Regions from separate parts of the Bradyrhizobium sp. SBR1B genome, predicted to be linked through region 2. Evidence: predicted binding sites of a transcription regulator. Region 2 holds the regulator's gene; each other region holds the start of a gene.
The links. The regulator PhoB, encoded in region 2, activates phosphate uptake and scavenging genes when phosphate is short. The targets are predictions, from matches to a motif close to TGTCATNNANCTGTCAT.

Region 1 (7,254 bases), on a different contig from region 2:
AAAACCATGCAAGGATAGCCTATCGATCAAACCTTCTGCCTGCGCCAGGCGAAAAAAGCCCTCCGATGCGCCGGGTTGCAATATCGACGCGCTCAGGATCGCGGACGCGGGCCGCCGAGACGGCGTCGCAATGTATGTTCGAGGCTGTCGGCACAATGGCCAAGCGCCAGCTTCAGATCGCTCTCGACGGTCCGGATGCTGACATTGAGACGCGCGGCGACCTGGTGCGCTGGTTGCCCCTCGATCGAAATACTCCGAAGAACCTCGCGGGGCCGTGGCGGCAACTCGGCAAGCGCGCGCTTGAATGCCTCGATTTCCGAACGCGCCTCGACCACTCTGGCCGGATCGGGTTCGTCATCACATATATCGAGAAGCGCATCTATCTCCGACGCGCTGACACGATAGTTCTGCGCTTTCTGGCGATCCTTCGCGATATTGATGGCGGTACGAAAGATGTAATCGGCAGGACTGCGTACGGGCTCGGCATCCGTGACTCGGTCGAGACGCAGAAACGTTTCGTGCAAGGCTTCGTGGGCGAAATCGGCCGATCCTAACCGGCGCGTAAGCTTCCGGATCAGGCCTTCATAGTTCTCGACCAACTGCCCCCGCAGCCGTATTCGATTGCTATCAGCCACGTTTCACGTGCCCAACATACTCTGGTATTTCCGGCGCAAACATTGCCTACGCAACTACTGCAAAAGGTTCGGAAGGTCGTAGCGTTGCCGGGCTACACATTTATGACACAAGGCGCGAGCGACGACATCGCGTCCGGCCCGCCACTGCACGAATGCCTGTCCATCGCCCAAGCACGGACTTCATGGCGGGTCAAAACTCGAGCTCCAGATGAATATTGAGCCGATCCGGCAGCTCGGGCGGAATCGGCGGCAGCGGCTGGGCTCGCCGGATGGTCTCGATTGCCTCCTTGTCGAGCAGCAATTGACCCGAGCTCGTCCGAACCCAGACGCCGAGTAGCGTACCATCCCTGGCCATGGCGAACTGCGTGACGACCGTTCCTTCAAGGTGCATCGCGCGCGCCGCGTTGGGATAGCGCTGATAGCGCGAAACGTGCCGAAGCAGCGACTGCTGAAATTTGATGGCGGCACTGCTGGCAGGTCCGCTCACGGCGGACGGCGCCGACATGACATTTGAGGGCGGAGCGTCTCCGGGCGTGAAGCTTCTCGCTTTCGGGACCGGAACGGGATCGTCGGATGGCGTCGGATTTGGGTCCTTCAATGGCGTATCGGCGCTGCTGGCGACATTCTCCTTTTCCGGTTGAGAATCCGAAGCGACTGCTATCGGAACGGCATCGGGCCGCGGAAGCAGCTGAACCTGCACGATCGCAGCCGACTGTTGCCCCGGAGAGCCGGCTGGCACTTGCATCCTGATCCAGTAAACGCCACCAACGAAAAGAACGGCCGCCAGGGCGGGAATACCCAGCAGGCGATAGAACTCTCCCGATGGCGAGGCGGCATCCAGGTCGTCGTCTCGATAGGGTCCAAAGACCGCCGCTCGTCCCTTCTCGTTTCCAGGGCGGACATCGCTGTCGCTCATTGCAGGGACTTCACCATGATGACGACGCGGACCGGCTGTGGCGTATTCGCTGGCGCCGGCTTGCTGATCGTCAAGCCCCGAAGCGCCGCCGACACCGCAAGATCCCGTTCATGGTCCCCGGTCGAGCGGAATAACTCGGTGCGTTCGATCGTGCGCGCGGGATCGATCCAGATATCCAGCACCGCGCGATAATTGCCATCGCGCGTCCTTGCGTTCTTTCGAAGTGCATTCTGAATGTCCATCTGCACTCTTTGGCTATAATCCTGCAATCTGGCGGCGTCGTCGGCATCGCCGGTCTGACGCACGCGCAATCTTCCCAGGAACAGGTCCGATGTTGCGAGCGGAGCCGCCGGAGGTGCATAGCCGACACCTTCTGCGCTGGGAAGAGCAAGCGTGATGGCGTCGGGACGAATATAGCGCACCTTCAGCTCCGTGCCCGCGAGCAGCAGGTTCAGCGCTTCATCGGCGGCATACGTTCCTTCAACCGCGACCGACGTTCGACCGACCGCGGAGTTGCTTTCATAGAGCACTTGAATGCCGGTGATCTGTCCATAGGCTTGCAGCGCACCAGCCAGGGACTGTGCCGGAATGCGGAATGCGATCGGCCTTTCCGCACGCGCCACCCGGTCTTCTTCAGCGGCATTGGCGCCGAGGATGACCGTCATCAGCCAGGCGGGCAATAGCACCAGCAAGCGGAACGCGGCGCGGCGACCGCCTCGAGGACCGTCGGCATCCGACGCCGCGACGCCATGCAATGTAACTGCTTTCATCGTGCTGCTCTTGTCGACCAGAAACCGCACTTCGGCTGTTTGGATCGTTGAAGCGCGGGCGATGCCTCCTCTATATCGTTTGCATGACAGTGATCTAACCGGTGCAATCGGCCGGGTGGGGCCCCACCCGGCCGATCGATACGAACCGGCACGACCGGACGTCGGACCCGGATGCCTGCCCGGGCCCTGCCCTAGAGCGACGCCTTGCGCCCCAGCCGCTGCAACAGCACGGCTCGCTCGTCCTCCGTCAGGTTCTTCAACTGCTCGGCCGTGAACTCGCCATTGCCGAGCACGCGGAACATGCCGTTCGGATCGTAGCTCTGCTTGTCGGGCGCCCGCCGCCTCTCATCGTCGCCGGCATCGGGCTGAGGAAACTGACCGCCGCCGCCACCGCCGTACCCGAGAACTTCGACGATGATCACCGACGGCCGATCCGAAGATCCCTGCTTGGTCACGTCCTTCACGGCGTCATTTGCAGCCTTGTCCTTGGTATCGATCGCGAGCGGCGCAGTTTTGACCTCCGCCTTCGGCACTCCTTTGCTCTGGCCCGACACCTGGATGTTGTCCACGTTGACGACGAAGCGCGCCGCAATGAGGATGTCGCCGCTGACGCGGATGCCGGCGTCGCCGGCATTCACGGTACCCTGGGGAGCGATCAGGTTGACGTCACCTTCCGTCACCCCGGTGAAGCCGATGATCGTTCCGATGCCGCTTCCGGAAATATCGGCCTTCTCGAGCACGCGCGTGACGGCATCGATATCGGTCAGGATCTCCGGCGCCGAGGGCACGCGCGCGGTCTTGGCGCCGCGGCCGGCGTCGATGTCGCCCTGCGTCGACCAGATGATCTCGTTGCCGCCGGCAAAGGTCAGGATACGCGAGCGGTTCACGGTGACGCTGTCGCGCGCAAAGAGGTTGATGTCGCCCGGTCCCAGTGTGACGAGGCCGAACTCCACCGGCGCCGGCTTGCCGAGCGCAGCAACTTGCAGGCCGCCACCGGGGGTCAAGACCTCGATGCTGCCGCCCGACATGGTGCGGAACTTGGCATTTCCGGTCCTGACGTCGCCCGCCCAGTCGCTGCCCGGGAACAGCGTCTCGATCGCGGCATAACCGCGATTATAACCGCCATTGCGTGGCTTACCGCTCGTGTCGGGTGTGTTCTGGTCATCGCCTGCGGCCCGTAGCTCCTGCATGTAGACCTGCCGAACGAAGCGTTCGCGCACCAGCATCGGCAGGGTCTGGAATTTGGTCCAGGCATCAAGCGGAGACAGCTTCTCGCCGGTCACGTCCTCCACGAAGGAGACGATGCCGGTGCGGGTCCTGTGCGGCCCGGAGGAACGTTGCTCGAATGCGTCGGTGAGATAGAGCGGTACCACCGTGCCGTCCGCCAACGTGGTCTTGAGATAATCGGGCATCTTCCCGATGTTTGCCGGATCGAGATAGACCGCCAGGAACGCATCATAGGATGGTTGCTTGCCCTTGAGGCCCGCCATCACGGTGATCGCCGCGCTCTGCTGAGGCAGGCCGAGGATCTGCGTGAAATCCTTTGGCCGGTTGTTGGAATCATATTCCTGATTGCCTGTGCTGAAGATCGCCAATTCCGGCGCGTATACGTCACGGCCCGCGCTCACCTGCATTGCGCCCGGTCCCTGGACAAAGATCGAGCCTCGCACCGGGCCGCCGATGATGTCGTTGCCAGCCTCGAGTAACGACACGTCGGTCGGATGAACGTTGCGCAGTGAGTAGTTGATGTTGCGGATATCCGTGCCGGCACGGAACCAGGTCTGCTCGTTGGCCATGACGCCGGCCGTGAGGATCGAGCCGCTCTGGGTTATTAGCGTTCCAACGATCGATCCGTTCAAGGCATAGACACGGCTCGGCTCGTAGTCTGCCTCGTTCGGCAGATGGTCGGGATTGCGAAGGTTGTACAGATGCAGCGTGTGGCCGGCGATATTGCTGGCCGGCGCGGAGAAGGGATTGACCAAGACGTTGTGGAGCCCGCTCAGGGTGTCCGGCGAGGAACCGCCGAGGTTGACCGGAGAGGAAACGGTGCCTCCCACAGGCTCGAACGGTGACGGAATCATCTCGAGCGCAGCGCGGGACATAACGATCTCGCCGACGAGGACGTCGTTTGCGGCGAGAAGCCGCAGCTCCGGATTTCTGCTCGGCATCGTGTACAGCGTGCTGTTCAGCACGGAGCCGTTCAGCGCCGTGACGCGCGTTTTCGGCGGATAGATATTTGCGGCCAACGAGTTCACATTCGCAAACACCTGCAAGGCCGGCGTCGTTATGTCCTTGGACAGATATGTCGCCTGCCCGACCAGGATCACGTCTCCGCCCGTCGATGTCAGGTTGAGCGCGGTGCGCTCGCTTTGACTGCTCATGAACGTCAGTTCGTGGGACATCCCCTTGCCGACCAGAAGCGGATCGAGGACCGTTTGCAGCCGCAGGTCGCCTGCGGTTCGCACGTCCAGGGTTGCGTCACCGAGCGACAGGATCGGGGCGATCGGATAGGTGACGATTTGCGTCCCTACCAGCGCCTTGACATCGCGCCCGACCGCAAATTCACCAGCGGTAATCGTTCCGGCGCCGCGCCCGATGTAGTAATAGCCGGCGCGAACGGCGCCGCCCGCCTCAACGGTCATCGCGCCGCCGTTGCGCAGTTCCAGGAACTTTGCCTCCGTCGTGGAGCGCCCGCCCCGCACACGGCCATTGGTCGGCAGCGCGACCGTCAGATTGTTGAGATCGCCATCGGCGCGGACCTCGACATTGCCGCCGCCCAGCGCGCCGACCCCGCGCAGGAAGTTGGCGTAGTCAATCCACCAGGAGCTTTGTTGAGCCGGCATCTGGCCGTATGCGGAATGAGCCCAGGGACCGAAGACGTAGGCGTTATCCGTCGCACCCTGCCGGTTTAGCCACTCCGAATAGTGCTGCATCTGCGAGCGGTCCGCCGGCAGGGCCACGTCGATATTGCCGCCGACCGCAACGGCGAGATGGCCGCCGCCCACTCCGTAGGTCGCGTTCGCCGGCGCGGTGGTGAAATCGTTGAACGTGGCGAGATCGCGCCGGCCAGCGGTATAGATCGAGGCGCCGCCCTTGAGCTGCAGATCACCACGCGCCGCGATGCTGACGTCGCCGGTGCCGGTGCGAACCATGGTGATCGGATTGACGGTGGTCGTGGTCGGCCCGGGCTTGGTCGTCGCATAGAGCGAAGTGATGGTCGCAAGATTGGGGACGATCTTCGTCAGGTAGAAGTCCTTGAAGGTCGAGTATTTCGTGATGACGTTGAGGCGGCTACCGCCGCTCGCGGCCGTGCTGGTCCATCTGAAGTCGGCCTGCGGTTGCGCCGGATTGGTGTTCAGGCCCTTCGCGGCGGCATAGTCATTCCAGAGGTCGAGCACGTAGCCGTAGGCTGGATCCGTCGGCAGACCGAAAGAAATCTGCGCGCTGGAATTGCTGTTGAGACGGGTGCCAGAGGTGGACTCCAGGCTCGCAGGCCAATCGGCGGGATTCATCGTCGTCGAACCAGGCGCACTGCCCGCGCCAAAGCTGGCAACCGAGTCGACAAGAGCGGTCGCGGCGACGGAATTCAGGCCGCTGACATAGGTGTAACCCGCCTGCTCGCTGAGCGTGATCTTGCCCGTCGCGCCGCTGGCGAGGCGCGTCGGGTCGGCGCTTTCGCCCATCGGCGTGGCGCCCGCGACGAGCCCCAAGCTCCAGGAAGGCACCGCCACCCTCGAGCCGTCCGGCTCGGTGATGGAGGGGAACAGGACCGAATAAGCGAGCGCATTCGGCGCACTTGCGCCCGGCGAGTTGGCCTCTGCGCTATAGGGAACACCGACCAGCGTGGGCGGCGCCGTCACGGTTTCGGTTTTCCTCGTGCCGACCGTCGCAAAGGTGATACCGGCATAGACTGAAGGGTTGGTTGTGCTCGCGCTGTCGTAGGGCGAGAGATTGGACGTGGTACTGGTGCGACCGACGTTGAACACCATGCTCAGGTTCGTCGAGATGGTGCCTTTGGCGGCGACGTATGTCGAATCCAGCGGGTTGGCGAACTGGAAGAAGCCGTCCGTCACGCTGCCCTTCAGATCGATATTCCCTCCGGCGCGCATGGTCAGGACGCCCGGCTCTCCGAGAATGCTGCCGCCGGTGCGATAAGCCATGGTCGTATGGTCACGGAGCAAAGCGCTTTCCTTGCCGGCAACCACATAGGCCTTGCCCAGTACCGGCTCGATCGCCATCACGCCAGCCGCGAGCGCCGAGGCCTGATTGACCACGCCTGCGCCGAGATTCCAGTTACTCTTGAGCACGATGTCGCCGGAAAAATTGAGCTCTATGCCCGCGCGCGCGTGGAAGTTCGACTGGCTCGTCAGTGAGCCAAGATCCGCATAGCCGGCACTGACGTCGAAGTCGCGCACGAATTCGACCAGCGTGCCGGCGCCGTAATCTGCCAGCACGTTGAGCTTGCCGGCCGCGGCCTTCGTGAGATCGAGTTCGGCCTGGCCGCCGCTATTGACGGTGACGCCGACGAAGCGCGGATCGGATGCAAGCGTCGCAAGGTCGAAGCGTTTGTAGCCCTCCAGCACGATCTCGCGCGCGCCGTTGATCGTGCCGGCAAAGCTGACATTCACCTTGTCGGCCCCTGGCTGCTCGATGACGGGCGCACGCAGGGTGACCTTGCCGCCTTCGCCGCCCGCCACGTCGATCACGCCGCCCAGTACCCGCAGCACGCCGTTCGAGATTCCGAGTGTGACCCGGCCGGAGCCGAGCCCATTCACCGTGTCGGTCGCACCCGCCCGCAGCAGCGCCGCATTCGTCACGGTCAGACCCTGGCCGCCATAGATCGAGATCGAGCCGCCATAGGTCGCACGCGCGTCGATCGAGCCTGCGACGGTCACCGTACCCTGATCGGCAGCCAGCGCGAATTCCTCGGCCG
Region 2 (7,254 bases):
GGGATCTGCTCGGAGCGCAGGAAATATTCGTGGGCGGCGTCTTCGAGGCTGCCGCCGTCGAGCGCGACCAGACCCTGGTAGCGGCTCATGTCGGGGCCCTGGTCGATGGTCATGGCGAGATGGCCGCGGCCGAGCAGCGTGCCGGAATCTTTGGTATCGCCGAGACGCGCGGCATCGAAGCGCGCATAGGCCCGCAGGCGATCCGGCGCCATGTAGTCGACGACCAGGAACGACACCGGGCCGTCGGTCTGGGCCTGCAGGATGAAGCGCCCCTCGAATTTCAGCGCCGAGCCGAGCAGCGTCGTCAGCACGATGGCCTCGCCGAGCAGCTTGCCGACCGGCGCGGGGTAATCGTGCTTGGTCAGGATCTCGTCGAGCGCCGGGCCAAGCCGCACCAGGCGCCCGCGCACGTCGAGCGCGTCGACCTCGTAGGGCAACACGGCGTCATCGATCGGAACCGCTGATGGCGCGCGAACCGGGCCTTCGGGGCCGGCTTTCATCTGAGGGGATTGGGAAACCATGGGGCGTTATCTGGGGTCGGTCGGTGGGAAATGGAAGGGGCGCGGGGTGGTGGGTTCGGGGGCGATAAGGTTGCACAACGTTGCGGCAAATTCGATGTCGTCCCCGACAAGCGTAAGCGCAGCTCCGGGGCCCATAACCACAGGATGCGGTTTGGCGAAGACCGCTCGCCTCCGCCAGCCTGCCACAAGAGAGATTCCGCGGTATGGGTCCCTGCGTTCGCAGGGACGACAGTTGTGTGTGAGGCGACCGTCGGGCTTGCAGCGCCCTTACTTCACCGCATCGAAGCACCAGGCCAGAATGCCCTTCTGCGCGTGCAGGCGGTTTTCGGCCTCGTCGAACACGACCGATTGCGGACCGTCGATCACGTCGTCGGTGACCTCCTCGCCGCGATGGGCGGGCAGGCAGTGCATGAACAGCGCATCGGGCTTGGCCAGCGACATCAGCTTGCCGTTGACCTGATAGGGCTTGAGCACGTTGTGGCGGTGCTCGCCTTCCTTGTCGCCCATCGACACCCAGGTGTCGGTGACGACACAGTCGGCGCCGCGCACGGCGGCTTCCGGATCGGTGCCGAGCATGATCGGCGCGCCGGTCGCCTTGATGAAGTCGCGCATCACTTTTTTCGGCGCGAGCTCCGGCGGCGTCGCGACATTGAGCTGGAACTTGAAGCGCTCGGCGGCGTGAGCCCAGGACGCCAGCACGTTGTTGTCGTCGCCGGTCCAGGCCACCGTCTTGCCCTCGATCGGGCCGCGATGCTCCTCATAGGTCATGAGATCGGCCATCACCTGGCAGGGGTGCGAGCGCCGCGTCAGGCCGTTGATGACGGGTACCGTCGCGTTGGCCGCAAGCTCCAGCAGCGCGTCATGGTTGAGAATACGGATCATGATGGCATCGACATAGCGCGACAGCACGCGCGCGGTGTCGGCGATGGTCTCACCGCGGCCGAGCTGCATCTCGGCACCGGTGAGCATGATGGGCTCGCCGCCGAGCTGACGCATCGCGACGTCGAACGACACGCGTGTCCGGGTCGACGGGCGCTCGAAGATCATCGCCAGCGTCTTGCCTTCGAGCGGCCGCACCGGCTGCTGCGCCTTCTGCTTCGCCTTCATGGCGGAGGACGCCGCGAGCATGGTCTTGAGCTCCGACAGCGGCAGCTCGTTGATATCGAGGAAGTGCTTCGGGGACTTGCTCATCAGCTTGCCGCCCGCTTGGTCTGGCTGGACGAGATCGCGGCGCAGGCGCGCTCTAACCGCCCGACGCTGTCCTCGATCTCGGCTTCGGTCACGATCAGCGGTGGCAGGAAACGCACGACATTGTCGCCGGCCCCGACCGTGAGCAGTTTTTCATTGCGCAGCGCCGCGACGAGATCGCCGGAGGGCACCACGGCCTTGATGCCGATCAGAAGGCCCTCGCCGCGCACTTCGCTGACGACATCGCCATGACGGTCGATCACGGAGGCGAGCTTCTGCTTCAGCAGCAGCGACATCTTCTGCACGTGGTCGAAGAAGCCGGGCTGGAGCATGACGTCGAGCACCGCGTTGGCCGCGGAGATCGCCAGCGGATTGCCGCCGAAGGTCGAGCCGTGCGAGCCGGGCCCCATGCCGGCTGCCGCATCCGCGGTCGCCAGCACTGCGCCGATCGGGAAGCCGCCGCCGAGCGCCTTTGCCAGCGACATCACGTCAGGCGTGACGCCGGTGCGCCGATAGGCGAACAGATCGCCGCTGCGGCCCATGCCGGTCTGCACCTCGTCGAAGGCGAGCAGCAGGCCCTTCTCGTCGCAAAGCTGGCGCAACGCCTTGAGGAAGGTCGGCGTTGCCGAGCGCACGCCGCCCTCGCCCTGGATCGGCTCGATCAGGATGCCGGCGGTGTGCGGGCCGATCGCCTTCTTGACGGCCTCGATATCGCCATGCGGCACCTGGTCGAAGCCTTCCATGGGCGGGCCGAAGCCTTCGAGATATTTTGCAGAGCCGGTCGCGGCGAGCGTTGCCAGCGTACGGCCGTGAAAGGCGCCTTCGAAGGTGATGATGCGATAACGTTCCGGATGCCCCTTGGAGAAGTGATGATGGCGGACCAGCTTGATCACACCTTCCAGCGCTTCGGCGCCCGAATTGCAGAAGAACACGAAGTCGGCAAAGCTTTCGTTGCAAAGCCGGCTCGCGAGCTTCTCGCCGTCCGGGCTCTGGAACAGGTTCGACATGTGCCAGAGCTTGGTCGCCTGCTCCTGCAGCGCCTTGATCAGATGCGGGTGGCAATGGCCGAGCGCATTCACTGCCACGCCCGAGGTGAAATCGAGATAGCGATCGCCATTGGTCGCGATCAGCCAGCAGCCTTCGCCGCGCTCGAAGCCGAGGTCGGCTCTGGCGAAAACGGGGAGCAAATGCGGCGCTGCGCTGTTAGTCATGATGTCACTTGAATGTTGCGGACGGTGTGACGCGTGCATTGCGCAACGCACCATCGACCGGCCCGGAAAACGAAACGTGCCGCCTTTTAAGGGCGGCACGCGGGACTATCTTATGCTTGGCAAGACGGGTGTCAATGCCGCCCGGAAAGCCTCAGGAAACGCTGAATCCGTAGTCTTGCGGTGCCGATTTTGCGGGTTTTCACCACGGAACATGTGGAAGCGAGTCGGCGGACTCTTGCGCGGGAGTCACGCCATATTGTAGCGTTTGGATTGTCAGATACGACATCTCGTGCAGCGGTTCTGATCCCAAGAGTCCTCTTGTACCGGCGTAAACGTTCGGGCGTCAGTCACGCGCCCGGCGAGCCTTAAGGGATTCTGACGGCACGGGTTTTTGAAGGCTTAGGCAATCGCTGCGAGGCCCCAGGATGGCTGGCGCGTAGCGAGGGAAAGGGTGCAATGACGGTTTTGACCTGGTCCGACGATCGCGTCGAGCAGCTGAAAAAGCTCTGGGAGGCCGGACTTTCGGCCAGCCAGATCGCAGCTGAGCTCGGCAATGTGACCCGCAATGCCGTGATCGGCAAAGTGCACAGGCTCGGTCTGTCCGGCCGCGCCAAGAGCCCTTCATCGGCAGCGCCCCGGCCGCGCAAGGCGCGTCCCGCGCAGCACATGATGCGGGTGACCCGCCCCATCGCGCGCGGCAACACCGCGCTGGCGCAGGCCTTCGAGGTCGAGGTGGAGGCTGAACCCGTCACCTATGACAACGTGGTGCCGATGGGCCAGCGGCTGTCGCTGCTCGAGCTCAACGAGGCGACCTGCCACTGGCCGGTCGGCGATCCCTCGAGCCCGGATTTCTTCTTCTGCGGCGGCAAGGCACTGTCCGGCCTGCCCTACTGCGCCCAGCACTCGCGCGTGGCGTATCAGCCAGCGGCGGATCGCCGGCGCGCCCCGGCGAAGCCGGGTCCGCGCTGAGCGGATCTAGCTGATCGCAAAGACGGCAGCCGTCACACGACGGCGCCTCAACCAACTCGGTGTCATTCCCCGCGAACGCGGGGATCCATAACCACAAGGCGCAGTTGTCGCGCGAGATGGTCACTCCGAGTCTTCGCCAAACCACTGCCTGTGGTTATGGGTCCCTGCTTTCGCAGGGACGACGCCGGAGAATGCGGCGGCAGCCCGCCAAAGCCAACGCCAGCAAACCTTACGTCTGCTCCGCCTTCGCGAAGCGGTCGTCGAGCGCGTAGCCGGCGCCGCGGACGGTACGGATCGGGTCCTGCTCGCGGCCGAGATTGAGCAGCTTGCGCAAGCGGCCGATATGGACGTCGACAGTGCGCTCATCGATGTAGATGTCGCGACCCCAGACGCTGTCGAGCAGCTGCTCGCGCGAGAACACGCGGCCGGGATGCTCCAGGAAGAACTCCAGCAGGCGATATTCGGTCGGGCCGAGATCGATCGGCCGGCCCGAGCGCGCCACGCGGCGCTTGTCGCGGTCGAGCTCGATGTCGCCATAGGCCAGCACTGTCGCGAGCCGCTCAGGACTGGCGCGCCGCAGCAGGCCCTTCACGCGCGCCAAAAGCTCCGGCACCGAGAACGGCTTGACGATGTAGTCGTCGGCGCCGGTCGCAAGCCCCCGCACCCGCTCGCTCTCCTCGCCGCGCGCGGTGAGCATGATGATCGGGAGCTGCTTGGTGTCGGGCCGGGTGCGCAGGCGGCGGCACAGCTCGATGCCCGACAGGCCCGGCAGCATCCAGTCGAGCACGATCAGGTCCGGGATGTGCTCCTTGAGGCGGGTGTCGGCGTCGTCGCCGCGCATGACCGTCTCGACGTCATAGCCGTCGCCTTCGAGGTTGTAGCGAAGCAGCTCGGTGAGAGCTTCCTCGTCCTCAACCACCATAATGCGTGCGCCCATCGGGTCGTCGCTCCTTCAAGTCTTCAGGTATTCGGGACCGTCGTGGCGAAGGTGGTCATGTCGCCCTTCGGCCGCTTGTCGGTGATCGCCTGGCCTTCGATCATGTAGAACACGGTCTCGGCGATGTTGGTGGCGTGGTCGCCGATCCGCTCGATGTTCTTGGCGCAGAACATCAGATGGATGCAGAACGAGATGTTGCGCGGATCCTCCATCATGTAGGTGAGGAGCTCGCGGAACAGCGAGGTGCAGATCGCGTCGACTTCCTCGTCGCCCTTCCACACCGCCATCGCCGCCGGCAGGTCATGCGCGGCATAGGCGTCCAGCACCGACTTGACCTGCTGCTGCACGAGGTCGGTCATGTGCTCCAGGCCGCGGAACAGCTTCAGCGGATGGAAGTCGGTCTCCAGCGCGGCGACGCGCTTGCCCATGTTCTTGGCGAGGTCGCCGATGCGCTCGAGGTCGGTCGCAACGCGCATGGCGCCGACGATCTCGCGCAGGTCCACCGCCATCGGCTGGCGGCGGGCGATGGTGAGCACCGCCCGTTCCTCGATGCGCTTCTGCAGCGCGTCGAGCTCGGCGTCGATGGTGACGACGCGCTGGCCGAGCGCGACGTCGCGGCGGATCAGCGCGTCGACGGAATCGACGATCATGCGCTCGGCGATGCCGCCCATCTCGGCGACCAGGCGGGTGAGCTCCTGGAGGTCGGTGTCGAAAGCCTTTGCGGTATGTTCAGTACCCATGTCGCGTCTCCTCAGCCGAACCGGCCGGTGATGTAATCCTGCGTGCGCCGGTCGCTCGGCGACGTGAAGATCTTGCTGGTGTCGTCGAACTCGATCAGCTCGCCGAGATACATGAAGGCGGTCTTGTCGGAGACGCGCGCCGCCTGCTGCATGTTGTGGGTGACGATCGCGATCGTGTAGTTCTCGGACAGTTCCTGGATCAGCTCCTCGACCTTGGCGGTCGAGATCGGGTCGAGCGCCGAGCAGGGCTCGTCGAACAAAATCACTTCAGGGCGCACCGCGACGGTGCGGGCGATGCACAGGCGCTGCTGCTGGCCGCCGGAGAGCGACAGGCCGGAGGCGTTGAGCTTGTCCTTGACCTCGTTCCACAGCGCGCCGCCGCGCAGCGCCTTCTCGACGCGGTCGTCCATCTCGGACTTCGAGATCTTCTCGTAGAGGCGGATGCCGAAGGCGATGTTCTCGTAGATCGTCATCGGGAACGGCGTCGGCTTCTGGAACACCATGCCGACCCGGGCGCGCAGCAGATTGAGGTCGAGCCTGGGGTCGAGGACGTTGGTCTGGTCCAGCATGAGCTGACCGGTGGCGCGCTGGCCCGGATAGAGATCGTACATCCGGTTGAAGATGCGCAGCAGGGTCGACTTGCCGCAGCCCGACGGGCCGATGAACGCCGTGACGCGGTTGGCGCCCAGCGTCAGGTTGATGTTCTTCAGCGCGTGGTGCTCGCCGTAATAGAAATTGAGATTGCGCACCGTCACCTTGGCCGGAGCTTCCGGCAGCGGCTGCGAGGCCAGATGAGCGTTGGAACTCATGGATACGGACAGGTCGGTCATTTTGCAGTCCTCTCGGCGCCGAGGATGCGCGCGCCAATGTTCAGGGCAAGCACGGTGAGCGTGATCAGCAGCGCGCCGCTCCAGGCGAGCTGCTTCCAATAGGCATAGGGGCTCTGGACGAAGTTGTTGATGGTAACCGGCAGGTTGGCCATCGTCTTGTTCAGGCCGAGGCTGAAGAACTGGTTCGACAGCGCGGTGAAGAGCAGCGGCGCGGTCTCGCCGGCGACGCGGGCGGTGGCGAGCAGCACGCCGGTGATGAGGCCCGACCGGGCCGCACGATAGGCGATACGCTTGATCACCAGCGAGCGCGGCAGGCCGAGCGCCGAGGCCGCCTCGCGCAGGGGATTCGGCACCAGCAGCAGCATGTCCTCGGTGGTGCGCAGCACGACCGGGATCACGATGACGGCGAGCGCGAGCGCGCCCGCGATCGCGGAGAAGCCACGCATCGGCACCACCACCGCGCCATAGATGAACAGGCCGATGATGATCGAGGGCGCCGAGAGCAGGATGTCGTTGATGAAGCGGATCACCGAGGTCAGCTTGTCGTTGCGGCCGTATTCGGCAAGGTAGGTACCGGCGAACAGGCCGAGCGGCGCGCCGATGCCGACGCCGATCAACGTCATGATGATCGAACCGACGATCGCGTTGCGCAGGCCGCCTTCGGTCGAACCGGGCGGCGGCGTATCCGCGACGAAGATCTGAAGATTGAGGCCGGCTAGGCCGTTGAAGAGCAGCGTGACCAGGATCAGCGCGAGCCAGGTGACGCCGAAGGCAGCCGCGGCGAAGCAGAGGCCGCGGATGACGATATCCTTGCGGCGACGACGCGAATAGATCGGATTGAGCGCCATGACGTTACTT
Region 3 (7,254 bases), on a different contig from region 2:
CTATCTGAAGTCGCTGCCGTCTGTTGCCGGCAAGGTGCGTGACCATGATATCCCGTTTCCCTTCGATATCCGGCGCAATGTCGGCATCTGGAAATTGCTGTTCATGGACGGCAAGCGCTTCGTCGTCGACGGCACCAAGTCGCCGCAATTCAATCGCGGCGCCTATCTCGTCAACAGTTTTGGCCATTGCGCCGAATGCCACAGCCCGCGCAACGCGCTTGGCGGCATCATCTCGGGCGAGCGCTTTGCCGGCGGGCCCAATCCGGAAGGCGAGGGGTGGGTCCCCAACATCACCCAGAAGCGCCTCGGCGAGTGGAGCGCCAAGGATATCGCCGATTTGCTCAAGACCGGCGACTTGCCCGACGGCGACAGCGTCGGCGGCGCGATGAGGCGGGTGATCAGGAACACCTCGCAATTGTCCGACGCGGATATTGCGGCGATGGCGGACTATCTCAAATCGCTGCCGCCGGTCGAGGGTCCGCCGCGGCCCAAGCGCAAGGAAGCTGGTTAGCTCAGCTGGCGCCGAACGCCTTGAAGGTGATGATGGTGAGGGTGTCCTGGATGCCCGGCAGCACCTGCACCTTCTCGTTGACGAAATGTCCGATGTCGGTGTCCTTGTCGACGTAGAATTTCACCAGGAGGTCATATTGGCCGGCCGTGGAGTAGATCTCGGACGCGATCTCGGCTTCGGCAAGCGCATTGGCGACCGTATAGGACTGGCCGAGCTTGCATTTGATCTGGACGAAAAAAGGAACCATCGCGGGCACTCCGAAAGCGTATCTGACGGCTAATAGGCCAAACCCGGCCCGATTTAGCAAGCGGACTTGCCGGCCGCCAGATGCCGGTCCCTCGTTTAGGACGTCACCACGGCCGCGGCGAATGCGTCTCTGAGCCGCTGCGCGAGCTCGACCTTGCGATAGGGCTTGGTCAACACGATCGCCTGCGCATGCGCGTGGCCCTGCTCGACCAGGGTCTCCAGCGCGTAGCCCGAGGTGAACAGGACCGGCAGACCGGGACGAATCCGCCGCGCCTGGTCGGCGAGCTCCCAGCCGCTCATGCCGCCGGGCATTACGATGTCGGTGAACAGCATGTCGATACCGGGCTCGGTACGCAGCTGCTGCAACGCCTCCTTGCCGTTGACTGCGGCAACGACGCGATATCCGAGAGCTTCCACCCTGCGAATGGCGGAGGAGCGAACGAACGGATCGTCCTCGGCGATCAGGATCGTCTCATATCCTCGCGGCGCTGCGTCCTCGCCATCGGAAAGCTCGGTGTGCGATGGTCCGATGTCCGCGCGCGGCAAATAGATCCGGACCGTCGTCCCAAGGCCCGGCTCGCTGTAGATCGTGACATGGCCATTGGATTGCTTGGCGAAACCATAGACCATGCTGAGGCCGAGGCCCGAGCCCTTGCCGACCTCCTTGGTGGTGAAGAACGGCTCGAACACGCGCCGGGTGACGTCCGGCGTCATGCCTTCGCCGTCGTCGGTGATCGAGATCAACACATAGCTGCCGGATGCGACTTCGGGGTGAAGGGCGCGATAGTCGTCGTCGAGTGTCGTCAACTCCGTGCTCAGGGTCAGATGACCACCGGCCGGCATGGCATCCTGCGCATTGAGCGCAAGGTTGAGCACGGCGGATTCGAGCTGGGCCCGATCCGCGAAGGCCACGATCGTGCCGGGCCTGGAAGCCGTCCTGATCTCGATGTCCTCGCGCAAGGTGCGCTTGAGCAGCTTGAACATGGACTCGAGCAGGCCGCGGCAATCGATCGTCTGGGGCTGCAGCAACTGGCGGCGACTGAATGCGAGCAGGCGCTGCGTCAGCTCGGCGCCCCGTTCGCCCGACTGGCAGATGTCCTCGGAAAAGCGGCGCAGGTCGGGCCTCGCCTTGAGCTGCTCGCTCAGATGCTCGGCGTTGCCGATGATGACGGTGAGCAGGTTGTTGAAGTCATGGGCGATGCCGCCGGAGAGCTGACCGACCGTCTCCATCTTCTGCGCCTGCTGGAGCTGCTGCTCGGTCAGCTTGCGCGCGGTCAGGTCGTGGACGATGCCGACGAAGATCAATTCGCCGTCCTGCCGAGTCCGGCCGACCGACACGTCCATCGGAAAGGTCGAACCGTCCTTGCGCAGGCCGATGGCCTCGCCGGCGGTCGCGAAAAGCCTTGCGTGGCTGTCGGGCGCGGTGCCCGCCTCGGGCATCAGCATCCTGACGTTCCGGCCCATGACCTCGTCGGCGGAGTAGCCGAACAAGCGCTCGCAGGCCGGATTGAACAGCAGAATATGGTCCTGCGCGTCGAGCAGGATGACCCCGTCGACCGCGGTCTCGACGATCGCGGTGAGGCGCGCCACGCTCTCGCGCATCGCGCGCTGGGCGTCGCTGACCTGCTTGAGCAGCAGCGTCGCGTCCCGGCTCTTGATCTCCTCCTCCTCGAGCGCGGCCTGGACCTGCCGCAGCTCGAACGGCGAGGGGATCGTCAGGATCTTCGGCAACAGCGGCCAGAGCGCGCCAGCCGTGACCACGGACGCCACCGCGGTCGCCGCCTTGACCATGCCCTCGATGCCATAGACCGGGACCCAGAGCGTGTAGATCGACAGCACATGGGTGAGGCCGCACGCCATGATGAAAATCGCGAAGGCCCAATAGACCCAGCCGAACTTGAGGTCGCGCCGCTTGGTGACCAGGATCGCAAGGGCAAACGGAATCGAAAAATAGGCGGCGGCGATGCAGGCGTCGGAAACGACGTGAAGCCAGATCAGCTCAGGCTCCCACAACAGGCAGATGCCGTGCGGCGACAGCATGGACGAGTCGAGAAGACGTTCAAAAAAGCCCACATCATTCCCACCCCAAGATTCCGTTCCAGGCGGCTTGCGGGCCGGGAGCCCGCAACATGGGTGTCGCTGGACAGTTCCACTCTCACCTCGCGCTCTTCGGCGAAGCAGGTGAGGTTCGAGACTATACCAAGGGTCCGGCGCGGTTGCATTTTCAAGTCCGCACGATTGCGGGGCGAGCCGGCCCGCTGTTTGCCTGATTCGCAGGGAATGCACGGCGTCGCGAATCACTATCGGCCGCGGCTCGGCGCGCTTGCCGGTGTTCCACGGCCGCGCTAGGACAGGTCATGGCGGTGTCCTTATCCAGCAAAGGTGCCCGGCGATGACGACCCCGGTCGCACTCACCATCGCCGGCTCCGATTCGAGCGGCGGCGCCGGCATCCAGGCCGACCTGAAGACGTTTGCCGCGCTCGGCGTCTACGGCGCGTCCGTCATTACGGCCTTGACCGCGCAGAACACGCGCGGCGTCACCGGCATTCATGCGGTGCCGGCCGAGTTCGTCACCGCGCAGATCGATGCGGTGTTTTCCGATCTCGACATTGGCGCGGTGAAGATCGGCATGGTGGCCCAGGTCGCCAGTATCGATGCGATCGCGGCCGCGCTGTCGCGCTGGGCGCCGGGGCACGTCGTGCTCGATCCCGTGATGGTGGCGACCTCCGGCGACCGCCTGCTGGCATCCGAGGCCGTCGACGCGCTCCGCACAAAACTGATACCGCTGGCGTCGGTGATCACGCCCAATCTGCCGGAGGCCGCGGCTCTGCTCGACGAGCCGATCGCGGCAAGCGAGGCCGAGATCGAAACCCAGGGGCATCGCCTGCTGGCGCTCGGCTGCGGTGCGGTCCTGATCAAGGGCGGACACGGCGAGGGCGCCGAGAGCACCGACTATCTCGTCACGTCCGAAAGCACGATCGCGCTTGCGGCGCCGCGCGTTGCCACACGCAACACCCATGGCACCGGCTGCTCGCTGTCCTCGGCGGTCGCGGCGGGGCTCGCCAAGGGCGAAGGTCTGGAGCTTGCCGTGCGCAACTCCAAGACCTGGATCAGCGCGGCCATCGCAGCCGCTGACCGCTTCAGCGTCGGTCATGGCCACGGCCCGGTCCATCATTTCCACAAGTTCTACTGAGGCGGGCGGCCAGCGGGAGCGCAGCCGTTCGTCTGTTCAGCGCTGCTCGTGTGGGTAGTTCACCCTCCCCTGGAGGGGGAGGGTAGGATTGCTGCGGCGCCCCCTGCGGCGCCATGTCGCCTGATTGTCGCATGCGACTGATATTCGCGGAGAGGGCGAGGCAAGGCGTGATTCGTATCTGAAGGTGCCTCAAAAGTTCAATCGGTCATCCCCCTGTCACGGGACATTGTTACAGGCTGGCGCATGGGAAGTTACGATGTGAGTGACGAGAGCCCGGAGCGGCGCTTTCGCACGTTGTTCATCTCCGACGTTCATCTCGGAGCCCGCGGTTCTCAAGCCGATCTTCTGCTCGACTTCCTGCGCTACCATGATGCCGACACGATCTATCTGGTCGGCGACATCGTCGACGGCTGGGCGCTGAAATCGAGCTGGAACTGGCCGCAATCCCACAATGACCTCGTGCAGAAGCTGCTGCGCAAGGCGCGCAAGGGCGCCAAGGTCGTCTACATCCCCGGCAATCACGACGAGTTCCTGCGCAACTATTACGGCACGCATTTCGGCGGCATCGACGTCGTCGAGAACACCGTCCACACCGGCGTGGACGGCAAGCGTTATCTCGTCATCCACGGCGACATCTTCGATCTCGTGGTGCAGAACGCGCGCTGGCTCGCCCATCTCGGCGACAAGGCCTACGACTTCGCGATCCAGATGAATCGCTTCGTCAACTTCTTCCGCCGCCTGTTTGGCGTGCCCTATTGGTCGCTGTCGCAATGGGCCAAGCAGAAGGTCAAGAACGCCGTCAACTATATCGGCGCGTTCGAGCAGGCGCTCGCCGCCGAGGCGCGGCGCCACGACGCCGATGGCGTGATCTGCGGCCACATCCACTACGCCGTGATCCGCGACGAGGGCGGCATCCGCTACATGAATTGCGGCGACTGGGTCGAGAGCTGCACGGCCCTGGTCGAGCACGACGACGGCCATTTCGAGATCATCACCTGGGCGGATCATTTGCAGAAGCCGGCACAAGTCCCGCAGGTCGCAGCCAGAGCTGCATAACAGAGGCCGCCTGATGCGCATCCTGGTCGCGACCGACGCCTGGCACCCGCAAGTCAACGGTGTGGTTCGGACGCTGACCAAGCTCGCCGACGCCGGCAAAAGCCTCGGCGTCGAATTCACATTCCTGACGCCGCAATCGTTCCGCACCTTTGCGATGCCGAGCTATCGCGACGTGCGTCTGGCGATGCCGCGTCCGGCGCGCATTGCTAAGCTGATCGCGGAGGCGCGCCCCGACAGCATCCACATCGCGACCGAAGGGCCGATCGGCCTGATGGTCCGCCGCTACTGCCGCCAGCGCAGGCTGCCGTTCACGACCAGCTTCCACACCCGCTTTCCCGAATATGTCCGCGCCCGCGTGCCGGTGCCGGGCTCGCTGATCTGGCGGGCGCTGCGCCGCTTCCACAGCGCCAGCCGCGCCGTGATGGCGGCAACGCCTGCGCTCGCCCGCGAGCTGACCGAGCGCGGCTTCGACAATGTCGTGCTGTGGCCGCGCGGCGTCGACACCCAGCTGTTCCACCCCCGCGCCATCGATCTCTGCCTGCCGGCGCCGGTGTTCCTGTCGGTCGGCCGCGTCGCCGTCGAGAAGAATCTCGAGGGCTTCCTCGACCTCGATCTGCCCGGCACCAAGGTCATCGTCGGCGACGGCCCCGCGCGCGCCTCGCTCGAAGAGGCCTATCCCGATGCGATCTTCCTCGGCGAGAAGCACGGCGAGGAACTGGCGGATATCTATGCGGCCGCCGACGTCTTCGTGTTTCCGAGCAAGACCGACACGTTCGGCCTGGTGCTGCTCGAAGCGCTCGCAAGCGGCCTGCCGGTGGCCGCTTTCCCGGTGAAGGGCCCCCGCGACGTCATCGGTGATGCCCCGGTCGGCGCGCTCGATCACGACTTGCGCAGCGCCTGCTTCGCGGCATTGGATATCTCCCGGCAGGACTGCGTCGCGTTCGCGGCCAATTACACCTGGGAAGCCTCGGCGAGGGCCTTTGTGGCCAGCATTGAGGCGGTAGGCGCGGTGCTGCCTGGCCGGAACGGCGCGGAACAGCCGCGCTTCGTGGCCTGACGAGGACAAATCCTCGCGCGGAGGTGTCTTGCCCGGGCCTCATCGGCCGCGATAACATTCGGCCATGACCGAACAGCTCCTCCCGATCGGCCCCGCCGATATCGACGCCGCAGCGCGCGTGATCGCGCCCTACGCCATCCGCACTCCGCTGTTGTCCTTTCCCGTGCTCAACGAGCGCGTCGGCGCGAAGGTGTTCTTGAAACCGGAGATGCTCCAGCGCACCGGCTCGTTCAAGTTCCGCGGCGCCTTCAACAAAGTGTTCTCGATCCCGCAGGACAAGCGCGCCGGCGGCGTCGTGGCGTTCTCCTCCGGCAACCACGCCCAGGGCGTGGCGGCCGCGGCAAAAATCCTCGACATGCAGGCGACCATCGTGATGCCCGCGGATGCGCCGTTGTCCAAGCGCGAGCGCACCAAATCCTATGGCGCCGAGGTCGTGCTCTATGATCGCGACAAGGACGACCGCGAGGCGATCTCGCGCGGCATCGCCGAAAAGCGCGGTGCGACGCTGGTGAGGCCCTATGACGATCCCTTCGTGATCGCGGGGCAGGGCACCGCCGGCCGCGAGATCGCGGAAGACTTGGCTGGCCTCGGCCTTAGCCCCGACATCGTGGTGGCACCGGCCTCCGGCGGCGGCCTAATCGCGGGCGTAGCGACCGCCGTGAAGGCACGCTATCCGCGCGCCGAGATCGTGGTGGCCGAGCCCGAGGCGTTCGACGATCACGGCATCTCGCTGAGCGCAGGACATCGCGAGCCGCATCCACCCGCGGGCCGCACCATCTGCGATGCGCTGATGGCCCTGATCCCCGGCGAGATGACCTTCGCGATCAACAGCAAGCTGCTCGCGCGCGGCGTCACCGCGTCGGACAAGGAAGTCGGCGCCGCCGTCGCCTTCGCCTATCGCGAGCTGAAACTCGTGGTGGAGCCGGGAGGCGCGGTGGGGCTGGCCGCGCTGCTGGCGGGCCGGCTCGATGTCGCCGGCAAGAACGTCGTGATCGTGCTCTCCGGCGGCAATGTCGACGCCGACCTGTTCGCCGAGCTGGTGGCCTAGCCGTCGTTCCGGGCCTGCGCCTCTCGGCGCATCCCGGAATGACCACATCTAAGGGTTTATGAAGAAGGGGCAGAGCGTTGCCGCTCTGCCGCTTTTTTGTGTTTGTCGATCTTGTGGATCGAACTAACCGCTTGCTCGGTGCA
Region 4 (7,254 bases), on a different contig from region 2:
CTCTCGGCGAAGTCAGAACGCTCCCCCCCAAGGAAATCGGCCCAGAAAGTCAGGTTTTCCGCCACGCTGAGCGCCGGCTTCAGGGCATCGCGATGGCCGAGATAGTGGCACTGCTCGGGCAGCGTCAGCTCGGCATCGCCGCCCTCCAGCGCGATCTTACCGCCTGCCGGAACGAGCAGACCCGCGATCAGCCGAAGCAGCGAGGTCTTGCCCGACCCGTTGCGGCCGACGACCGCGACCGCTTCGCCGGCGACAGCCTCGAAATCGAGCCCGGCAAACACCTCGCGGCCGCCGCGCACGCAAACGACCCCGCGCCCGGACAGCTGCATCTTGCCTTGGTCCACCCCGCTCAAGCCGGGCCTCAGGAAAACTTGGGGTAGCGCATGGGAATTTTTGGCTCGCGAATGCTGCGGTACGATTGTGGCTGTGGCGGCGCGGTTAGAAAGCTTCTATAAGCCCGGAACTACTTGATGCAGCAACTCAACCTGCCCCTGCAAGCGGCCCAGCCTGATACGCTAACGGTGTTAAAATACCCTGCCGGGTATAACTAACAATTGGGATTCCTACATGACCTCGCTCGACAGCTTCAAATGCAAAAAGACCCTCAAGGTCGGCGCCAAGACCTATGTCTATTACAGCCTGCCCACGGCCGAGAAGAATGGTCTGAAGGGAATCTCGAAACTTCCCTATTCGATGAAGGTCCTGCTCGAGAACCTCCTGCGCAACGAGGACGGCCGCTCGGTCAAGAAAGAGGACATCGTCGCGGTCTCGAAATGGCTGCGCAAGAAGTCGCTGGAGCATGAGATCGCCTTCCGCCCGGCGCGCGTGCTGATGCAGGACTTCACCGGCGTGCCCGCGGTGGTCGACCTCGCCGCGATGCGCAACGCGATGCAGAAGCTCGGTGGCGATGCCGAGAAGATCAACCCGCTGGTGCCGGTCGATCTCGTCATCGACCATTCCGTGATCGTGAACTTCTTCGGTGACAACAAGGCTTTCGGCAAGAACGTCACCGAGGAGTACAAGCAGAACCAGGAGCGCTACGAGTTCCTGAAGTGGGGCCAGAAGGCGTTCTCGAACTTCTCCGTCGTGCCGCCCGGCACCGGCATCTGCCACCAGGTCAATCTCGAATATCTCTCCCAGACGGTCTGGACCAAGAAGGAGAAGATGACGGTCGGCAAGAAGACCGGCACCTTCGAGGTCGCCTATCCCGATTCGCTGGTCGGCACCGACTCCCACACCACCATGGTCAACGGTCTCGCCGTTCTCGGCTGGGGCGTCGGCGGCATCGAGGCGGAAGCCTGCATGCTCGGCCAGCCGCTGTCGATGCTGCTGCCCAACGTCGTCGGCTTCAAGCTGAAGGGCGCGATGAAGGAAGGCGTCACCGCGACCGACCTCGTGCTCACCGTGACGCAGATGCTGCGCAAGCTCGGCGTGGTCGGCAAGTTCGTCGAGTTCTTCGGTCCCGGCCTCGACAATCTCTCGGTGGCCGACAAGGCGACCATCGCCAACATGGCGCCCGAATATGGCGCGACCTGCGGCTTCTTCCCGGTTGACGCCGCCGCGATCGACTATCTCAAGACCTCCGGCCGTGCGGCGCCGCGCGTCGCGCTGGTGCAGGCCTATGCCAAGGCGCAGGGGCTGTTCCGCACCGCCAAGTCGGCCGATCCGGTGTTCACGGAGACGCTGACGCTCGATCTCGCCGACGTCGTGCCGTCGATGGCCGGTCCGAAGCGTCCCGAAGGCCGCATCGCGCTGCCGTCGGTCGCCGAAGGCTTCTCGCTCGCTCTCGGCACCGAGTACAAGAAGGCCGAAGAGCCCAGCAAGCGCTTCGCCGTCGAAGGCAAGGACTTCGAGATCGGCCATGGCGACGTCGTGATCGCCGCCATCACGTCCTGCACCAACACCTCGAACCCGAGCGTGCTGATCGGCGCCGGCCTGCTGGCCCGTAACGCCGCCGCGAAGGGCCTGAAAGCAAAACCGTGGGTGAAGACCTCGCTCGCGCCGGGCAGCCAGGTCGTCGCCGGCTATCTCGCCGATTCCGGTCTGCAGAAGGATCTCGACAAGGTCGGCTTCAACCTGGTCGGCTTCGGCTGCACCACCTGCATCGGCAATTCCGGTCCGCTGCCCGAGGAGATCTCGAAGTCGATCAACGACAACGGCATCGTCGCCGCGGCCGTGCTCTCGGGTAACCGCAACTTCGAAGGCCGCGTCTCGCCCGACGTGCAGGCGAACTATCTGGCCTCGCCGCCGCTGGTGGTCGCGCACGCGCTCGCGGGCAGCGTCACCAAGAACCTCGCCGTCGAGCCGCTCGGCGAGGGCAAGGACGGCAAGCCGGTGTACCTCAAGGACATCTGGCCGACGACCAAGGAGATCAACGCCTTCATGAAGAAGTTCGTGACCGCGTCGATCTTCAAGAAGAAGTATGCCGACGTGTTCAAGGGCGACACCAACTGGCGCAAGATCAAGACCGTCGAGAGCGAGACCTATCGCTGGAACATGTCTTCGACCTATGTGCAGAACCCGCCTTATTTCGACGGCATGAAGAAGGAGCCGGAGCCGGTCACCGACATCGTCGAGGCGCGCATCCTCGCCATGTTCGGCGACAAGATCACCACCGACCACATCTCGCCGGCCGGTTCGATCAAGCTTACCTCTCCGGCTGGAAAATATCTCAGCGAACACCAGGTGCGTCCCGCCGACTTCAACCAGTACGGCACGCGCCGCGGCAACCATGAAGTGATGATGCGCGGCACCTTCGCCAACATCCGCATCAAGAACTTCATGTTGAAGGGCGCGGATGGAAATATCCCTGAGGGCGGTTTGACAAAACACTGGCCCGACGGTGAGCAGATGTCGATCTACGACGCCGCGATGAAGTACCAGCAGGAGCAGGTGCCGCTGGTGGTGTTCGCCGGCGCCGAATACGGCAACGGCTCCTCGCGCGACTGGGCCGCCAAGGGCACGCGCCTGCTCGGCGTGCGCGCCGTGATCTGCCAGAGCTTCGAGCGCATCCATCGCTCCAACCTGGTCGGCATGGGCGTGCTGCCGCTGACCTTCGAGGAGGGCACCTCCTGGTCGTCGCTCGGCCTGATGGGCGACGAGAAGGTCACGCTGCGTGGCCTCGTCGGCGACCTCAAGCCGCGCCAGAAGCTGACCGCGGAGATCGTCTCCGGCGACGGTTCGCTGCAGCGCGTTTCGCTGCTCTGCCGCATCGATACGCTGGACGAGCTCGACTACTACCGGAACGGCGGTATCCTGCACTACGTGCTGCGCAAGCTCGCGGCCTAAGCGCGAATTTGTGAACGGTGGCTCACCGCGACGTGAGTAGAAGGTTAAACGAAGGCGGCCTATCACAAGGCCGCCTTCGTGCGTTTGCGGCATGCTCCAGATGGGCCCGCCCGGCGGAAAACCTCCTTTCGGACGGTTGGCCTGGGCGGTCGGGTGTGTCGCGCCCCGTAAGACTACGGTGACCATCCGGCGATAAGTTCTCCTTCTCACGAGCAATGGTGTGCGGCGTTCGACATGACAACAATGACGGCTTCTCATCTGGTTTCACGTTGGTCCGGTGCTTTCTGGTCGGGAGCTCTCGGCATCTGTGCGATCGTCGCCGTCATCCGTCCTGCCGAAGCCGATCCCCGCGCCGTTGTCGAATTGTTTACCTCGCAGGGCTGCTCCTCCTGCCCGCCCGCCGACCAGATCATCGGCGATCTCTCCAAAGACCCGTCGATCATCGCGCTGAGCATGCCGATCGACTATTGGGACTATCTGGGTTGGAAGGACACGCTGGCGGATTCGCGCTTCTCTGCACGGCAGCGTGCTTATTCGCGCATGCGCGGTGATCGCGAGGTCTACACGCCGCAGGTCGTGGTCAACGGCTCCACCCATGTCATCGGCAGCGATCGTGCCGGCATCGAGAGCGCGATCGGCAAGACCGACAAGGGCACGGGCGTGATGAGCGTGCCGGTGACGATGTCGCTCGCGGGCAAGCAGATCAACGTATCGGTGGCGGCGAGCAACGAGCCGGCCGTCTCGCATGGCGAGGTCTGGATCTGTTCGATCGCCAAGTCAGTCCCGATCGCAATCACCCGAGGCGAGAATCGCGGACAGCAGGTCACCTATCACAACGTGGTGCGCAACCTGCTCAAGGTCGGTGACTGGACCGGGCGTTCGGAAAGCTGGACGGTGCCGATCGAGAACCTCACGCGCGACGGCGTCGACGGCGCGGTGGTCTATGTCCAGGACGGCAGCCGCGAGAAGCCCGGCACGATGCTGGGTGCGGCCTACACGTCGCTGCACTGATTTCAATTCTCTAGCGTCGTACTCACTGCCCACCCTCATGGTGAGGAGCGCGCTCTTGCGCGCGTCTACCGGACGATGTTTCGCATCGCCGTGAGAACCATGCCGGCCCCGCTCATGCGGTTGGGCCTCGATCCTTCGATACGCCACGCGAAGGGAGCGCGGCTCCTCAGGATGAGGGGAGAGACTGTTGGCGCTGATGAGAGGAGAATTTCGCCGGGGCAGAAACATCCCGACACAAACAAAAAAGGACCAACTTGCGTTGGCCCTCCTTGTCGCGCGTACAGACCCGATCCTGTTCGACCCCGGGGGGCTGGGGGCTGAGGAATCCGGAACCGAAAGGACCGGGTCAACGCACCTGAGTCTTTTCGCAATGCAGGGCGGCAGTCGCTAGGCGGAAAAGCGGCGAGAGTATGATTCCTGCTAACGATCCCGTGACGGTTTGCCGCGAGGGAGTTCCACCATAGCGTGTGCCCCGATTCGTAACCGATTCGACCGGTTGAATCAGGAGCCCCTTGCGGCGGTGGCCGGTTGGCGCAATCATGCAGCTGTCATGATCCAGGTTCCGGGGACGGTCTTCGCGGATTCGGGTCATGCCGTGCGATGAGGAAGCGCTCCATGAGTCTGTCGGAGGATGCCGATCCGAGCGAGCAGCGCGCGGCGGCCCGCCCCGCCGCGGCGGCGACGCAACTGAGCCGGGTGACGTTCAACCGGCTCGAGCTGCATCGTATTCTCAATCTCTACGGCCGCATGGTCGCGGACGGCGAATGGCGCGATTATGCCATCGACTTCCTGAGGGATCGCGCCGTGTTCTCGGTCTATCGCCGTGCCTCGGAAGTGCCGATCTATCGCATCGAGAAGGATCCGCGGCTGGCGCGCAAGCAGGGCATGTACAGCGTGATCTCGGCGACGGGGCTGATCCTGCGCCGCGGCCACGAGCTGGAGCGCGTGCTGCTGGTGATCGATCGGAAATTGGCGGTGGTGTAGCCGCACGACCGGTGCCGTAGGGTGGGCAATAGCGCATTGCGCCGTGCCCACGTCCTTTCTCTATCGCCACGAATCGTGGGCACGCTTCGCTTTGCCCACCCTACGACAGCAGTGATGTGGCGAATTCTTCGTAGCCCGGATGAGCGCAGCGACATCCGGGTTTTGTCTCGCGGTGGTCCCGGGTATCGCTTTGCCCACCCTACGAGATCTATTTTGTCGGCACCGTCTTCGCGCCCTCGCCGAGGTCGCGCTGCATCATCACCGTATCAAGCCAGCGGCCGAATTTCAGCCCGACATTGGGATGCGTGCCGATCATCTTGAAGCCGCCCTTGGTGTGCACGCCGATCGAGCCGGCATTGGCGGAATCGCCGATCACCGCGATCATCTGGCGGAAGCCGCGCGCCTCGCATTCGGCGACCAGCCGCTCCAGCAGCTTTGATCCGACACCGCGGCGGTGGAAGGAGGGATCGAGATAGATCGAGTTCTCGACCGTGAAGCGGTAGGCTGGGCGCGGGCGGTAGGCGCCGGCATAGGCATAGCCGGCCACGCGGCCGTCGAGGATAGCGACGAAATAGGGATAGCCGCCGTCGACCAGCGCGCGATAACGGCGCGTCATCTCCACGAGGTCGGGCGGCTCCAGCTCGAACGTCGCGGTGCCCTCGCGGACGGCCTGCTGGTAGATGGCGGTGATGGCGGGAAGGTCGGCCTCGGTTGTGGGCCTGATTTCAGGTGCGGACATGGCGGCAAGATTAGAGCCTTCCCGCTGGCGCTGGAAGGGGCAACGATGTTGCCACACCGTCATTGTGAGCGCAGCGAAGCAATCCAGAAATGCATCCGCGGAGGGACTCTGGATTGCTTCGCTGCGCCCGCAATGACGAGGAGGAAGAGGCGGCACTCGTGGCCTTGTAGCCCGGATGGAGGGAAGCGTAATCCGGGGCCGCCTTATCCGCGGAAAGGACTTTCCCGGATTGCGCTGCGCTCCATCCGGGCTACAAGCGCCACCGCACCCCCAAACAAAAACCCCGGCCTTTCGGCCGGGGTTCCTATCCGTTCTCTCGTCGTTGCGCTTAGTCACGTTGACCGAGGAGCTGCAGCAGCAGCGTGAACAGGTTGATGAAGTTCAGGTACAGCGACAGCGCGCCGGTGATGGCCGCACGCTCTGCGATGTCGCCGCCGGCCGAGGCGTAGCCGTAGATGTAGTCGTTCTTCAGCCGCTGGGTGTCCCAGGCGGTGAGGCCCGCGAACACCAGCACGCCGACCACCGACACGATGAACTGCAGCATCGAGCTCGCCAGGAACAGGTTCACCAGGCTCGCGATGATGATGCCGATCAGGCCCATGAACAGGAACGAGCCCATGCCGGTCAGGTCACGCTTGGTGGTGTAGCCGTAGAGGCTCAGCGCACCGAAGGTGGCCGCAGTGATGAAGAACACCCGCACGATCGAGGTGTGCGTGAACACCAGGAAGATCGACGACAGCGAGATGCCCATCAGCGCCGCGAACACCCAGAACAGGATCTGGGCGGTCGAGGGAGCGAGACGGTTGATGCCCGCCGAGATCACGAACACCATGGCGAGCGGCGCGAGCATGAACAGCCATTTCAGCGGGCTGACGAACATCGCGTAGCCGAACGGGGTCAGGAACAGCTTGCCGACGCGGACGGATTCCGCCGTCGGAACGTCGGTCACGGCAGCCATGTAGACACCGAGCGCGGCAAGGCCGGTGATGGCGAGGCCAATGCTCATGTAGTTGTAGATGCGCAGCATATAGGCGCGCAGGCCGGCATCGACCGTCGCGGCGTCAACACGCCCGGCGGCCCTGCCGAAAGGAGAAGCGTAGTTACGGTCTAGGTCCGACATGGTCGAATTCCCGTTGGTTGGTCCGGTCCGGCACGAGGGTCGCCATGCCGCCGGTTCGTCAAACTCTATCTCGGATACCGACGCCAACCGACTAAATTTTGGCTAACAATCG

Region 1: the regulator PhoB is predicted to act here: its motif matches at 2,394-2,410, upstream of GGD61_RS26075 (STN domain-containing protein).
Region 3: the regulator PhoB is predicted to act here: its motif matches at 4,154-4,170, upstream of GGD61_RS03475 (UDP-2,3-diacylglucosamine diphosphatase).
Region 4: the regulator PhoB is predicted to act here: its motif matches at 4,835-4,851, upstream of GGD61_RS20880 (DUF2794 domain-containing protein).

Annotation. Positions count from the first base shown of each region.
Region 1 is NZ_JACIHC010000012.1:37,818-45,071, reverse strand. Features, by position in the region: gene GGD61_RS26085 (RNA polymerase sigma factor) at 93-635, opposite strand; gene GGD61_RS26080 (energy transducer TonB) at 826-1,551, opposite strand; gene GGD61_RS26075 (STN domain-containing protein) at 1,548-2,321, opposite strand; gene GGD61_RS40735 (filamentous haemagglutinin family protein) at 2,513-3,349, opposite strand; gene GGD61_RS40730 (hypothetical protein) at 6,828-7,254, opposite strand, start outside.
Region 2 is NZ_JACIHC010000005.1:257,460-264,713, forward strand. Features, by position in the region: gene GGD61_RS15945 (Hsp33 family molecular chaperone) at 1-521, opposite strand, end outside; gene argF (ornithine carbamoyltransferase) at 789-1,712, opposite strand; gene GGD61_RS15955 (aspartate aminotransferase family protein) at 1,712-2,920, opposite strand; gene GGD61_RS15960 (GcrA family cell cycle regulator) at 3,377-3,889, shown strand; gene phoB (phosphate regulon transcriptional regulator PhoB) at 4,119-4,826, opposite strand; gene phoU (phosphate signaling complex protein PhoU) at 4,850-5,566, opposite strand; gene pstB (phosphate ABC transporter ATP-binding protein PstB) at 5,578-6,396, opposite strand; gene pstA (phosphate ABC transporter permease PstA) at 6,393-7,244, opposite strand; gene pstC (phosphate ABC transporter permease subunit PstC) at 7,249-7,254, opposite strand, start outside.
Region 3 is NZ_JACIHC010000001.1:689,398-696,651, reverse strand. Features, by position in the region: gene GGD61_RS03495 (cytochrome c) at 1-511, shown strand, start outside; gene GGD61_RS03490 (Lrp/AsnC family transcriptional regulator) at 513-758, opposite strand; gene GGD61_RS03485 (PAS domain S-box protein) at 854-2,797, opposite strand; gene thiD (bifunctional hydroxymethylpyrimidine kinase/phosphomethylpyrimidine kinase) at 3,150-3,950, shown strand; gene GGD61_RS03475 (UDP-2,3-diacylglucosamine diphosphatase) at 4,194-5,006, shown strand; gene GGD61_RS03470 (glycosyltransferase family 1 protein) at 5,020-6,063, shown strand; gene GGD61_RS03465 (threonine/serine dehydratase) at 6,128-7,111, shown strand.
Region 4 is NZ_JACIHC010000007.1:326,891-334,144, forward strand. Features, by position in the region: gene ccmA (heme ABC exporter ATP-binding protein CcmA) at 1-329, opposite strand, end outside; gene acnA (aconitate hydratase AcnA) at 568-3,288, shown strand; gene GGD61_RS20875 (thioredoxin family protein) at 3,523-4,299, shown strand; gene GGD61_RS20880 (DUF2794 domain-containing protein) at 4,915-5,283, shown strand; gene GGD61_RS20885 (GNAT family N-acetyltransferase) at 5,492-6,022, opposite strand; gene GGD61_RS20890 (Bax inhibitor-1/YccA family protein) at 6,351-7,142, opposite strand.